Linked DNA regions of Rhodopseudomonas palustris. The protein of the gene in region 2 binds, or shares a complex with, the protein of the main gene of each other region. Links are inferred from orthologs where the notes say so. Each region holds a gene or a part of one and is shown on either strand. Other genes may lie near its edges.

Evidence for each region.
Region 1: the proteins of eno (region 2) and FLL57_RS07860 are in contact, whole or in part, in a solved structure (PDB 2FYM), measured with the Escherichia coli proteins. The link is inferred for Rhodopseudomonas palustris from one-to-one orthologs.

The regions. Positions count from the first base shown.
Region 1 is NZ_CP041387.1:1,727,500-1,735,211, reverse strand. What follows is about bases 1,707-5,466. They hold FLL57_RS07860 (Rne/Rng family ribonuclease), read left to right. Parts: upstream 1,707-2,098; coding sequence 2,099-5,266; downstream 5,267-5,466. In the rest of the region: FLL57_RS07865 (N-acetylmuramoyl-L-alanine amidase), read right to left, coding at 89-1,399; FLL57_RS07855 (dicarboxylate/amino acid:cation symporter), read right to left, coding at 5,584-6,921; FLL57_RS07850 (biotin transporter BioY), read right to left, coding at 7,018-7,575. UniProt on the Escherichia coli protein: Endoribonuclease that plays a central role in RNA processing and decay. Required for the maturation of 5S and 16S rRNAs and the majority of tRNAs. Also involved in the degradation of most mRNAs.
Region 2 is NZ_CP041387.1:2,124,927-2,131,869, forward strand. The notes cover bases 1,824-4,814. They hold eno (phosphopyruvate hydratase), read right to left. Parts: upstream 3,966-4,814; coding sequence 2,682-3,965; downstream 1,824-2,681. Other genes in these bases: FLL57_RS09725 (zinc-binding dehydrogenase), read right to left, coding at 1,824-2,571; queF (preQ(1) synthase), read left to right, coding at 4,151-4,627; FLL57_RS09740 (glucan biosynthesis protein G), read left to right, coding at 4,714-4,814. Outside these bases: FLL57_RS09715 (LysE family translocator), read left to right, coding at 1-453; FLL57_RS09720 (hypothetical protein), read right to left, coding at 546-1,349; more of FLL57_RS09725, read right to left, coding at 1,435-1,823; more of FLL57_RS09740, read left to right, coding at 4,815-6,225; glucans biosynthesis glucosyltransferase MdoH, read left to right, coding at 6,213-6,943. UniProt on the Escherichia coli protein: Catalyzes the reversible conversion of 2-phosphoglycerate (2-PG) into phosphoenolpyruvate (PEP). It is essential for the degradation of carbohydrates via glycolysis.

The DNA.
Region 1 (7,712 bases), 400 kb from region 2 along the record:
CGCGAACCGTGCAGCCTGTCTTATAAGACTTACGCTGTGGCCAAACTAGGGCCCGGCCAGGCCACGTCCCGCACCCGGCGAGGCGGTTTCAGCCCGGCGGGCCGGCCGAAACCACTCGCTTGCTCAGAAACGATTCGATCGCATTCGCCACCGCCCCGACGGTCTTGCTGCGCCATTGTTCGGACAGCAGGTGCTGCAGGTCGGCCTTGTTGGAGACGTAGCCGAGCTCGATCAGCACCGATGGGACGTCCGGCGCCTTCAGCACCCGGAAGCCGGCCGATTTCAGCGGACGCTTGTGCATCCGGGTGGTGGCCTTCATGTCCTTCATCAATTGCTGGGCGAATCGATTGGAGAAGGCTTTGGTCTCGCGCTGCGCCAGATCGATCAGGATGTCGGCGACCTCGGTCGGCTCCTCGGTGAGATTGACGCCGCCGATCGCGTCGGCCTTGTTTTCCGCATCGGCCAGCCGCTGTGCCTCGGCGTCGGACGCCTTGTCCGACAGGGTGTAGATCGTCGCCCCCTGGGCGTCGCCCTCGCGCCGCGGCAGGGCGTCGGCGTGGATCGACACGAACAGCGCCGCGGATTGTTCGCGCGCAACCTTCACCCGGTCGGACAGCGGAATGAAGGTATCGTCGGCGCGGGTCAGCACCACCCGGAATTTGCCCTGCTGCGCCAGCCGGTCGCGCAGTGCGACGGCGAAATCCAGCACGATGGTTTTTTCCGCGACGCCATCGGCCGATTGGGTACCGTTGTCGATGCCGCCATGGCCAGGATCGATCACCACCACCGGACGCGGATCGTCGTGCTCGATCTTGGGCAGCGGCGCGCTGCGAACCACCGTCGCAGTCGTATCGCCCCCCGCCACGCTGGGCCTTAGTTCAGCGACGCTCCCCGCGGTCTGCAAGGCCTGCATGAAACTGCTGCGGTCGATCGATTCGAGATCGATCACCAGCCGCCCCGGTTGACCGTTGGCCGGTTCGAGCACCTCGACCTTGGCGATCTTCGCCGGTCCGGTGAGATCAAGCACGATTCGCGAGCCGCCCGGCATCACCAGCCCGTAGCGGAACGCCTTGATCAGGCCGCGCCCATTTTCCCCAGCCCCCTTCGGCAGCCTGAAATTGATCTGGGGAAGGTCGATCACCACACGAAAAGGGTCCGCCAGAGCAAACGCACGGAGCGGCACTTTGGTATCCAAATCGACGATCAGGCGGGTGTGATTATCGTCACCGGCGATACGCGCGTCCGATGCGATCGGAAAACTGGCCGGAATCGGCGCGACACCGTGTGCACTCGGCTCGGCGAGGGCCGGAGCGATCGCCCCAGACATCAGGCACAGCGATGCTGCAGCGCACGCAACCATCGCACTGAACAAAACAAAATGATTTGCGCGCCGTGCCAAACGAATCCCAACCTCCCGGAAGTCGTTGTACCGCAATAAAACTGCACGGTTAATCGGAGCTTAAGTGCCTCGGAATGAAACCTGCGGGGTGTTGCCAGGCCGCGACGCTCACCTTGCAACCGCCACCCAATCCACGTATGTATTTACTGCTGACGGTCTATACTACCGGTTGTGTCGCGTTCAGCCACTCGGTGCAGCGCCAAGTCCCCGATCCCAAACCCGGAGGATTTTGCGTTTTGCCGGCCCCTCCGAGCCAGCGCAGCGCGCGGCAGGTCAAGGAGTGCCGGCCCAGCCCGAAAGGCGTCCGTCCCCGGGCCCTCTCTCGTACCCGGGACGGTTCAACACTTCATGACCGGCCACATCCGGCTCACCGGCCGAATGCCTCACTCCGGCTTAGCGCCTCGGCGCGGAGCCGGCCCATCAGCAAGACGACACGGCGGCCGATCGAGCCGCCACCTGTTCAGACGGGCCGACGCTTAATGCGCCAGACTGCGATGCCGAAACCGACCCACGCAAAGGCCGCGCCGCCGCGAAGCATTTGCTTCGCCTCGCGCGTCGCCTCGGGTCTTCGACCGGCACGGCACACCGCGATGCGTTTCGGCCTTCCCCTCACCCCCGAATCAGGTGGACCGTCGCGTCTGCCGGCCGCGCTGCTTGCGCGAGCCGTTTCGCGCGCGCTCCGCCGACATGAGTTGAAAAATGGCCAACAAGATGCTGATCGACGCCACCCACCCGGAAGAGACCCGGGTGGTCGTGGTCCGTGGCAACCGCGTCGAAGAGTTTGATTTCGAAACCGCCCAGCGCAAACAACTTCGCGGCAATATCTATCTGGCGAAGGTCACCCGGGTCGAACCCTCGCTGCAAGCCGCCTTCATCGAATATGGCGGCAATCGTCACGGCTTCCTTGCATTCAGCGAAATCCATCCCGACTACTATCAAATTCCGGTCGCCGACCGGCAGGCCCTGATCGAGGCAGACGAACGAGCCCATCGCGAAGCCGAAGAGGAAAGCGAACAGCGCTCGAGCCGCCGCCGCTCGCGCCATCGCAGCCATCGCCGCCGCAACAACGGCGAGCGGGTGCAGAGCGAGATCGTCGAAACCAGTGCCGATCAGCTTGATGCCACGGTCGATCAGCCCGATGCCGTCGTGGAGCACCACGAGGCGCAAGAGACCGACGCGTCCGCCAGCGGCGAACCGTTGATGCACGAGCTGCCGGCGGGCGAGATCGCCGAGCAGCACGACGCAGACCACAAGCACACCGATGTCGACGCGGCGCCGTCCGAAGCGCCCGCTCCGTCTCCTGCGGAGGTGAGCGCTGCGGCCGAGCCCGCCGCTGTCGAACAGCCCGCGGCCGGCGAGGTCCCCGCCTTGTTCGTAGCCGCGGAGGCTACCGCGTCGCACGAGGAAGAGACGCACGGCGACGATCACGCCGAGACCCGCGCCGGGTATGCCGAGGACGCGCCTTTCCCGATCGACGGGAACGACGAAGCCGAGGATGGCCACGAGGCGCACGACGATCACGCCGAGCACGAGCCTGAGACCGACATTGATACTGATACCGAGACCGAGGCAGGAGCCGAGGACGACGAAGAAGAGGACGACGAAGAGGACGCCGAGGAGGACGTGGTCGAGTCGGTCGGCGGCGACGACGTGCTCGAGGAAGTGCCGGAACGCGCCTTCCGTCCGCGCCGGCAGTACAAGATCCAGGAAGTCATCAAGCGTCGCCAGGTGATGCTGGTGCAAGTCGTCAAGGAAGAGCGCGGCAACAAGGGCGCGGCGCTCACCACCTACCTGTCGCTCGCCGGCCGTTACGCTGTGCTGATGCCGAACACCGCCCGCGGCGGTGGCATCAGCCGTAAGATCACCTCGGCGCAGGATCGATCCCGGCTCAAGGAAGTGGTTCAGGACCTCGACGTGCCGGAAGGCATGGGCGTGATCCTGCGCACCGCGGGCGCCGCTCGCACCAAGCCCGAGATCAAGCGCGATTTCGAGTACCTGATCCGGATGTGGGAGACGGTGCGCGACGTGACGCTGAAGTCGCAGGCGCCGATGCTGGTCTACGAGGAAGGCTCGCTGATCAAGCGCTCGCTGCGCGACCTCTACAACAAGGAGATCGACGAGGTGCTGGTCGCCGGCGAAGCCGGCTACCGCGAGGCCCGCGATTTCATGCAAATGCTGATGCCGTCGCAGGTTCGCGCGGTGAAGCTGTATCGCGACGGCCAGCCGCTGTTCTCGCGGATGGGCGTCGAGAGCCAGCTCGACGCGATGTTCTCACCGACTGTGCAGCTTCGCTCCGGCGGCTACATCGTGATCAACCAGACCGAGGCGCTGGTCTCGATCGACGTCAATTCGGGCCGCTCGACCCGCGAGCACCATATCGAGGACACCGCGCTCAAGACCAACATGGAGGCTGCCGAAGAAGTCGCGCGGCAGCTCCGGCTGCGCGACCTCGCCGGCCTGATCGTCATCGACTTCATCGACATGGACGAGAAGCGCAACAATCGCGCGGTCGAGCGCAAGCTCAGCGACTGCCTGCGACAGGATCGCGCCCGTATCCAGGTCGGTCGCATCTCGCATTTCGGCCTGCTCGAAATGTCGCGCCAGCGCATCCGCGCCAGCGTGCTGGAAAGCTCGACCGAGCCCTGCCCGCATTGCGGCGGCTCAGGCCATGTCCGTTCGGTATCCTCGGTTGCGCTGCAATTGCTGCGCGGCCTCGAAGAGGTGCTGATGAAGGGCGCGACGCACAATCTGATCGTGCGCACCCGCACCGACGTGGCGCTGTACGTGCTGAACCACAAGCGCGGCCACCTGCGCGATCTCGAGACCGGATTCAGAGTGTCACTGTCGGTGCTGGCCGATCCCACCGTCAGCGGACAGCAGTCGTTCGTGATCGATCGCGGCGAACAGGTCCACACGCTGGAGACCGCCAAGGCGCTGCTCGCGGCGCAGATCGCCGCCTCGCCGGCGCCCATTGACGAGCCTGAGGACGACGACGGCTACGAATTCGAAGCCGAGATCGAGACCGACGAAACCGTCGGCCTTGCCGACGAGCAGGCCAGCGAAGCCGGCGACACCGACAGCGAAAACCGCAAGCGCCGCCGCCGGCGACGACGCCGACGTTCGGGTGAACCGCGCGAGGCCGCCGAGGCCGGTGCAGTGGGCGAAGACGGCGAGCAGCCGTTCGTGGCCGAAGGCGTCGAACAGGTCGGCGAAGCTGACGAAGGCGACGAGGCCGGCGACGACGACAGCGAGACCGAAGTCCGCGCCGACCAGGGCGAGAACGGCGAACGCCGTCCGCGCCGCCGCGGTCGCCGGGGTGGCCGCCGCCGCCGTGGCACTGCGGATGGCACTGAGGCCGAGGCCGGCGTGGTCGGCTCGATCAGCGACGAGCTGAACGCTGCAGACGAAGCCGAATCCGCCGATGCGGTCGCCGACTTCGATGGCGGCAGCCCGTCGGTGCAGCCGAGCTTCGAACCGGCCGCCGAGACCGAACAGCCGCATCACGTCGCGCCGCAGGATACTGCGCCGTCCGAACCGCAGCATACGGCAGCCGCCGCCCCCGATGCCAACGACGCGTCGGCCGAGGACGACAGCGCCGCGAAGAAGGCTGCGCGTCGCCGCTCCACGGTGCGCGAAAAGGTGAGCTTCGGCGCCCCGGCCGCCTCCGAAACGACGGCGGAAGCCACAACCGAAGTGCAGCCCGAGCCGACCGCTGAGGCCGAGCAGCCCGCCGCGGCCGCGCCTGTGGCAGAAGCCCCGGCCGCCGAGGCCGCCCCGCAAGCAGCCGAGCAGCCAGCGCAGGAGTCCTCCTCTGCCGCCCCGCGCCGCGTTGGCTGGTGGTCCCGCCGCTTCGGCGGCGGCAACTAAGGCCGCCATCAAGACAACAGCTTCAAAAATGCCCGCGCACGCCGCGGGCATTTTCATTTCCGGGATCGGTGATGAGATCCGCGCCCGGCTGCGCTGCATCAGCTTGATGAGCCTTGACACTCCGCTCATCATGCCCGGGCTCGTCCTGGCCATGACCAAGTAAGTGACCAACCGGCCATCATCTTAATAGGTAGCGAATTCTCTACGACTACCGGGTCGCGTTGTCGGACTAACAGCCCCCACCCAAGAACACCGATGCCCGCGGCGAACGCGGGCATCACATGATCAAAATCAAAGCCAGTATTGCAGCGCCGGCGTCAGCCGGTGGTGACGGCGGTCTCGACGTCGGAAGGATCGATGCTGCGATCGAGGCTGGCGCATAGCCGGTCTTTGTCGAGTTCGCCCTCCCACCACGATACGAACACCGCGGCGACGCCATTGCCGGTGATGTTCGTCAGCGCGCGAACCTCGCTCATGAACTTGTCGATCGAGAACACGATCGCCATGCCTGGCACCAGCGCTGGGTTGACGGCCGCCAGCGTGCCGGCAAGCGTCACGAATCCGGCACCAGTGACACCGCTGGCGCCCTTCGAGGTGAGCATCGCCACCAGCAGAATCGCGACTTGGTCACTGAACGACAGCTCGATACCGAGCGCCTGGGCGATGAACAGCGTCGCCAGCGTCATGTAGATGTTGGTGCCGTCGAGGTTGAACGAATAGCCGGTCGGCACCACCAGGCCGACTACCGACTTCGAACAGCCCAGCCGTTCCAGCTTCTCCATCAGTTGCGGCAGCGCGCTCTCCGACGACGAGGTGCCGAGCACAATCAATAGCTCGTCCTTGATGTAGCCGATGAACTTGAAGATGTTGAAGCCGACGAACCTGGCGATGGTGCCGAGCACCAGCACCACGAACAGCGCCGCGGTGGCGTAGAACAGCGCCACCAGGCCGATCAGATTGCCGAGCGCCGCAGGGCCGTACTTGCCGATCGTGTAAGCCATGGCGCCGAACGCGCCGATCGGAGCCGCCTTCATCACGATCGCGATCACGCCGAACACGGCGTGCGCGGCGTCGTCGATCACGTCGCGCAGCCGATGGCCGCGTTCACCGAGCGCCATCAGCGCGAAACCGAACAGCACTGCGAACAGCAACACCTGGAGGATATCGCCTCTCGCGAAGGCGCCGACCACGCTGTCCGGGATGATATGCAGCACGAAGTCGACCGAGCTCATGTGGCCGGCCTGATCGACGTATTTTGCCACCGCGCCGGCGTCCGGCCTGGCGGCGAGACCGTGGCCGACCGGAAACAGATTGCCGACCACGAGGCCGAGGATCAGCGCGAACGACGACACGATCTCGAAATACAGCAGCGCCTTGATACCGACGCGGCCGACCTTGCGGGCATCCTGGATGTGGGCGATACCCGACACCACGGTGCAGAAGATGATCGGCGCGATCACCATCTTGATCAGCTTGACGAAGCCGTCGCCGAGCGCCTTGATCCATTCGTTGGTGGCGAAGTGCGGCGACAGCCAGCCGACCAGCACGCCGACCACGATCGCGAACAGCACCTGGACGTACAGCACCTTGTAGAACGGCTTCGACTTGCCGCTCTGCGGCAGCGCCAGTGCATCGATATCGGTCGTCGCCGACATGGCCATCACTCCACTCGCTTGATGCCTGTCGAAGAATGTGACGTTGCTGACCGACCGCAGGCAGACCGGCCAGCCAAGTCGATTGACTTTGAACCGTCAGCGTTGGCGGTCGAGGATGCGGCGCATCGCGGGTAACAAGGTCGCGCCAAGCGCGGACTTGACCAGCGAGCCGGCGAGGAACGGAACCACACCGATCCACCAGGCCTTGGCCACGCCGAGATGCAGACCGAAGGCGAGCCAGGTGAAACCGAGTGTCAGGATGGCGAGGTGGCCGGCGAGCATCGCTGCGAACAGCTTCGGCACCGAGCGATCGCAGCCGCGTTCGGCGAACCACCCGACCAAGACTGCGGCGACCACGAAGCCGCCCAGATATCCGGCGGTCGGGCCGAGCAGCGGCGCCAGTCCACCGACCGGGCCGGCGAACACCGGCAGACCGACGCCGCCCGAGGCGAGATAGGCGAGTAGTGTCGCGGCACCGAGCTGCGCGCCATAGGCGGCCCCGATCAGCACCACCACCAGCGTCTGCAGCGTCATCGGTACCAGCGGCAGCGGCAAATTGACCTTGGCCGACAGCGCCAACAATAGCACGCCAGACGCGACCAGAACGATCGCCCGCAACCAGACAGAGAATCCGCCCGAGTGCTGCGGCCACAAGCGAGCAGCAAGCACTGCGTGGCCGCCGGTGCACGGCGGCGCGGACGAACCGAGCGGCAAGGGAATTCTCCCGGGAGAAATTAGTCGCGGGAGCCTATAGCGACGAAATGCCGCAAAGATCAACCTTTGAAATCGCC
Region 2 (6,943 bases):
ATCCTCGGCCTCGCCGCCCTGCTCCACACCAGCGCGGTGGCGTTCCAGCTCTTCAAGTATCTCGGCGTCGCCTATCTGCTCTACATGGCGTGGAAGACGCTCGGCGAGCGCGGCCCGCTCAGCGTCGAGACCGATGTCGGCGCTCCGTCGGCAGTGCAGATGACGGTGACGGGCGTCCTGATCAACATCCTCAATCCGAAGCTGTCGATCTTCTTCCTCGCCTTCCTGCCGCAATTCGTCTCAGCCGACGACGCCCATCCGCTCGGCCGGATGGTCGAGCTGAGCGGCATCTTCATGCTGATGACCTTCGTGGTGTTCGTGATCTACGGCCTGTTCGCCGCCTGGCTACGCGACCACGTCATCACCCGCCCGCAAGTGATGACCTGGCTCCGCCGCAGTTTCGCCGCCGCCTTCGTCGCGCTAGGCGCCAAGCTGGCCACTGCGGAGCGGTGACGCCTGTTATTAAGCTGATCGTCCCACCGCCGTCATGCCGGGCTTGTGCCGAACCTGACGAAGGATAGCACCGTCGCCATCAAAGGCGTCAGTCAGGTCCGCGTGCGGATTTCGTTGAGCAGGAAGTTGCCGAGCCGCTTGCCGCGATTGCGCAGCACCTTGAGCGGACCCTGGTCGACGAAATACGTCAGCAGAATGCTGTCACGCGTCTCGACGCCCGCGGGGACGGTGTCGGCCGAATGCCAGCTCTGCTTGTCGACCGCAAACGCATAGCCCGAATTCGGCGCGAACTTCATCTGCCGCGCCTTCGGCATCGACCCGTCCGGCAGCACATCGTGAAAGATCGTGCCGATGTCGGTGTGGGCTTCGTCCCGCGGCAGATAGAGCTGCACGGTGATGCCCTTCCAATGCGTGTCGGTGTGCGGCGTGATCTTGTAACCGGGAACGTCGCGGGTCAGGATCGGAATCGGAAACATCCCGACCTCCCGCGCGTCCGGCCCAAATCGTTTCTCCAGGGCCGGCGCCAGCTTGCGCCGAAACGCGTCCTTCACCGGCTCCGAGCACAGCGCGTCGCCGACCATGCGCCACACCGAGCGCTGCTCCGGCGGCAGGTGCCGGATGTATTCCGGAAACAGGTCGATCTTCACCCGGGTGTGAGTGCCGTCAGCGAGATCATTGCCCTTGCTGCGGCCATGCATCGGCCGATAGTCGGTGTTGCGCGGCATCGCCTTGAGCATCGCCGCGTAGACCAGCGCCGGAAAGATTCCGACGAATTCGAGGTGATAGAACGGCTCCATCACCACCGCGGCGGACTCGATCGCCCCGACGATGTGATTGATCAATGCGGCGGTCGCTTCCGCCAATTCCGACGGTCGCCGTTCAGCCATCTGATCCATGAAATCTCCGCTGGGCTGCTTCGTCTTGTTGAGACTAGCTAGCAACTACGATCAGCACCAGCGGATTTCATACCCCCGATGGCAGCTATGCGTTGGGGGCGATGAGGAATTTCTCCCCGGTCGCGCGCTTGTTATAGACCGCGATGGCATCGAGGCTCAGCGCCTCCCTGAGCGACACCGTCCGCGTGTAGTGGCTGGCGAAGGTAGTCTTGATCTCGGCCGCAACGCGGGCGCGGAGTTTGGCGGCGTCGGCAGCACCGATCTTCTGCAGGAACGGGAACAGCAGCCAGCCGCCGACCGCCCAGGCGAAGCCGAAATTGCGTAAGATCTCGGTCGGCTTGGTGTCGAGGCTGCCGTAGATATAGACCTGCTTCGGCACGTTGGAGCCGTAGCGGCTGTAGGGGCCGGTCGCGGTCTTGCCGATCGCGGCTTCCATGCAGCTCAGGATCTGCCCCGCGAGCCGGCCGCCGCCGATCGCATCGAACGCGATGGTCGCCCCGGTCTGGACCAGCGCCTCGGTGAGATCGTCGAGGAACGTCGGCGCGGTGGAATCCACCACGTATTTGGCGCCGATGTCGCGCAATAGCTTGGCCTGGGCCTCGCTGCGCACGATGTTGACCAGATCGATGCCGTCCTTGAGGCAGATCCGGTTGAGCATCTGGCCGAGGTTCGACGCCGCGGCGGTGTGCACCAGCGCCTTGTGGCCTTCGCGCTTCATCGTCTCGGTCATGCCCAGCGCGGTCAGCGGATTGACGAAGCACGAGGCGCCTTCGGCCGCGGTGGTGCCATCCTGGAGCTTCAGGCAGTCGGCCGCCTTGATCAGGCGGTATTGCGCGTACATTGCGCCGCCGATCATCGCTACGGTCTTGCCGAGCAGCGCCTGCGCCGCGTCCGAGCTGCCGGCCTTGATCACCGTGCCGGCGCCCTCGTTGCCGACCGGCATCGACTCGTCGAGCCGGCCCGCCATCGCCTTCATCGCGGCTTCCGGCACCTTGGCGGTGATCACCGGCGCGTCCGCGCTGCCGGACGCTTTCGCGGTCGACATGTCGGCGGCGCCGAACAACAGGCCGAGATCGGAGGGATTGATCGGGGTGGCTTCGACCCGGACCACCACCTCGTGGGGGCCGGGCTCGGGAATGCTTACCGGCACCAGCGAAACTTCGAGGTCGCCGCTCGTCTTGATCAGCGAGCGCAGTTGCAGTCCGGTGATGGCCTCGGTCACGTCTTTCTCCCTGCTGTCTGTTGCGGCCGCACCATGATGCAGCCGCGCGCGGGGTTCAAGACGAGCCGATGGCCGCGACGATCACATCATCGCGGCCATTTGCTTGTCGTTCAGCGGAACGCCTTCAGCGCCGCCTTGCCTGGGAAGTACGCGCTGGTGCCGAGCTCCTGTTCGATGCGCAGCAGCTGGTTGTACTTCGAGGTGCGGTCCGCGCGCGCCAGCGAGCCGGTCTTGATCTGCCCGCAATTGGTGGCGACCGCGAGGTCGGCGATGGTCGAGTCCTCGGTCTCGCCGGAGCGATGCGACATCACCGCGGTGTAGCCGGCCTTGTGCGCCATCTCGACGGCGGCGAGCGTCTCGGTCAGCGTGCCGATCTGATTGACCTTGATCAGGATCGAGTTGGCGCGGCCGGCCTTGATGCCGTCGGCGAGGCGCGAGACGTTGGTGACGAACAAATCGTCGCCGACGAGCTGGCACTTGTCGCCGATCAGATCGGTGATCGCCTTCCAGCCTTCCATATCGTCTTCGGCCATGCCGTCTTCGATCGACACGATCGGATAACGCGACACCAGATCGGCGAGATACTTGGCCTGCTCCTGCGGACCCAGGCTGCGGCCTTCTGCTTCATAGACATACTTGCCGTCCTTGAAGAACTCGGTCGACGCCGGATCGAGCGCGATCATGACGTCTTCCCCGGCCTTGAAGCCGGCCTTGCCGATCGCCGACAGCACGAAATCGAGCGCGGCGTCGGCCGACGGCAGGTTCGGCGCGAAGCCCCCCTCGTCGCCGACATTGGTGTTGTGGCCGGCCTTCTTCAGTTCGCCCTTCAGTGTGTGGAAGATTTCCGATCCATAGCGCAGCGCTTCCGCGAAGCTCGGCGCGCCGACCGGCATGATCATGAATTCCTGGAAGTCGATCGGATTGTCGGCGTGCGCGCCGCCATTGATGATGTTCATCATCGGCACCGGCAGGGTGCGGGCCGAGGTGCCGCCGACATAGCGATACAGCGGCAGATCGTAAGACGACGCCGCGGCCTTGGCGACCGCCAGCGACACACCCAGGATCGCATTGGCGCCGATCCGGCCCTTGTTCGGGGTGCCGTCGAGCTCGATCATGGTCTGGTCGATCTGCACCTGCTGCTCGGCGTCCATGCCGCCCAGCGCATCAAACAGCTCGCCATTGACGGCCTCGACCGCCTTCAGCACGCCCTTGCCGAGATAGCGAGCCTTGTCGCCGTCGCGCAGCTCGACCGCCTCGTGGGCGCCGGTCGACGCGCCCGACGGCACCGCGGCGCGGCCGACCGAGCCGTCCTCGAGCACCACGTCGACTTCGACGGTCGGATTGCCGCGGCTGTCGAGAATTTCGCGGCCGATGATGTCGACGATGGCGGTCATGAATGCCTCTTGATCGGATGGAGGGAATGGAGTTGCGCCGCTTCTACAGCATGGCTCGGGGCACGAAAAGGCCGCCGGACCGCTCCATGAGGTCCGACAAACGGCGAACGCACCGGTTTTGCGACGGATTCCCCTGCTTCGGAAAATGATCTAGGACGGCGGTAACGGAGACCCGAGTTCAAGCCATGTCGAAAACGCCCCGCAAATCCGCCTCCTCCCCGCCCCTGCAGCTCGGTCAGGCCGTCGAATGGCCGGACCGGCCGGAAGCCGCCAAGCTCGACCGGGTGCCGAACCCGCAGAAGGACACCAATTTCCTGGCGCGCTTCACTGCACCGGAATTCACCTCGCTGTGCCCGGTGACCGGGCAGCCGGATTTCGCGCATCTGGTGATCGACTACGTTCCGGGCCCTTGGCTGCTCGAGTCGAAATCGTTGAAACTGTACCTCGCCTCGTTTCGCAATCACGGCGCCTTCCACGAGGACTGCACAGTGGCGATCGGCAAGCGGATCGCGGCTGAGATCAAGCCGAAATGGCTGCGCATCGGCGGCTACTGGTATCCGCGCGGCGGCATCCCGATCGACGTGTTCTGGCAGACCGGCAAACTGCCGAAAGATGTCTGGGTCCCCGATCAGGGCGTGCAGCCATATCGCGGACGTGGCTAGATCGGACTGATCGCCCTCGCTCGAGGAACTCTTCGCGCTCCCGGACGTTTGTGCGGAACTGAATCGTTCCAAGCGGAGAAGCGAGATTGAACCGGCGGCAAGTTCTGACCGGCCTTGCGGCGCTGCCGCTGTTGCAAGCTAAGGCCGAGCCGGCCGCAGCGAACAAATCCCCACCCTCCAGCCCGTTCGATCCTTGGGTCGTACGAAATCTGGCGCGCGAACTGGCGAGCAAGCCCTATCAGGCGCCGGACAGCGCGCTGCATTCGTCGCTGGGCGATCTAAGTTATGATGCGTATCGCGCGCTTCGCTTCAATCCGGAGCGCGCGCTGTGGCGCGCCGAAGGCTTGCCGTTTCAGGTGCAGTTCTTTCACCGTGGCTTCCTGTACAAGAACCGGGTGACGATCTTCGAGGTCGCGGAAGGCGAGGCTCGGCCGGTCCGCTACCGTGCCGAAGATTTTTCGTTCGGCGACGCCGCCCCGCCGCCACCGGATGCCGATCTCGGCTTTGCGGGCTTTCGCATTCACGCGCCGCTGGAGCGCGCGGACTATTTCGACGAGGTCAGCGCGTTCCTCGGTGCGGCGTATTTCCGCGCCGTCGCCAAAGGCCAGCGCTACGGCCTGTCGGCGCGCGGACTGTCGATCGACACCGGCCAGTCCGGCGGCGAGGAATTTCCGCTGTTCAAGACGTTCTGGCTCGAACGCCCCGCCCCCGGCGCATCGTCGATGGTGGTACACGCGCTGCTGGACAGCAAGAGCATCGCGGGCGCGTACCGTTTCACCATCCGTCCGGGCGTCACCACCGTGTTCGACGTCGAGATGGCGCTGTATCCCCGGGTCGATCTGCAGCACGTCGGCCTCGCGCCGATGACCAGCATGTTTCTGTTCGGCCCGAACGATCCGGCCGATGCGGCCGACTTCCGCCCGTCGGTGCACGATTCCGACGGGCTGGCGGTCTTCAACGGCAGCGGCGAAGAACTGTGGCGGCCGCTGTGCAATCCCCGCGATCTGCAGATCAGTGCGTTCGGCGATCGCAACCCGCGCGGCTTCGGGCTGATGCAGCGCGAGCGCAGCTTCGGCGCCTATCTGGATCTGGAATCGCGGTTCGAGCTGCGACCGAGCCTGTGGGCAGAGCCGATCGGCGACTGGACCGAGGGCGCCGTCAAGCTGGTCGAGATTCCGACCCGTGAAGAAGTCCACGACAATATCGCCGCGTTCTGGGAGCCCAAGCAGCCGCTGCGGGCGAAGGGCGAGCACATCTACACCTATCGCCTGCATTGGGGGCCCGACACGCCGAAGCCGAAGGCGCTCGCCCGCTTCGTGCGGACCGGGATCAGCACGCGCGGCGACAACGAGCGCTTGTTCGTGCTCGACCTCAACGGCGACCGGCTCGACAGCGTCGACGCCGCCGCCATCCGCGGCGTCGTCAGCACCGACAAGGGCGAGATTCGCAACATCGTGACTCAGCCCAATCCGGCCAGCGGCGGCTGGCGGCTCAGCTTCGATCTCGCCAAAGCGCAGGCCCCGGTCGAACTGCGCGCGACCGTCTACGAGGGCGATGCCGCAGTGTCGGAAGTCTGGCTGTACCGATGGACTCTCTGATCGGGCCGCGCCCGAACGACTGCAGCGACGCCGAGCGCCGGTTGGATCCGATGCCTGCGGACGCGCCGCTGGCGATGCCGGTGCAGTCGTTGAGGCAGAAGCCGCAATCGGCGGCCGCAGGATCCACGACGGGCCGATGGCGCCGGCTGCTGATCATGCTCGCCACCGCGACCCTGTCGGGCGCTGGCGTCTACGAGATGTACCAAGTGCTGCAGGTCGGCGGCGTCACCGTCCTCGAAGGCGTGGTGCTGGCGCTGTTCTCGGCGCTGTTCGCCTGGGTAGCGCTCTCGTTCGTTTCGGCGCTGGCCGGCTTCGCGGTGCTGTGCGGCGGCTGGCGCGGCGACCTCGACATCGATCCGGACGGACCGCTGCCGGAGATCTCGGCCAGGGTCGCGATGCTGCTGCCTACCTACAATGAAGACGCACCCACGGTGTTCGCGCGGCTGCAGGCGACCCGGAACTCGGTCGACCAAACCGGACGCGGCGCGCAGTTCGACTGGTTCGTGCTCAGCGATTCCACCGACCCGGCGACCTGGATCGACGAGGAGCGATGCTTCGTCAAACTCGCCGCCAGCAACGACCGGCTGTACTACCGTCATCGGCCGAGCAACACGGCGCGCAAGTCCGGCAATATCGCCGATTGGGTGGAGCGGTTCGGCGGCGACTACGCGTTCATGGTCATCCTCGACGCCGACAGCGTGATGACCGGCGACGTGCT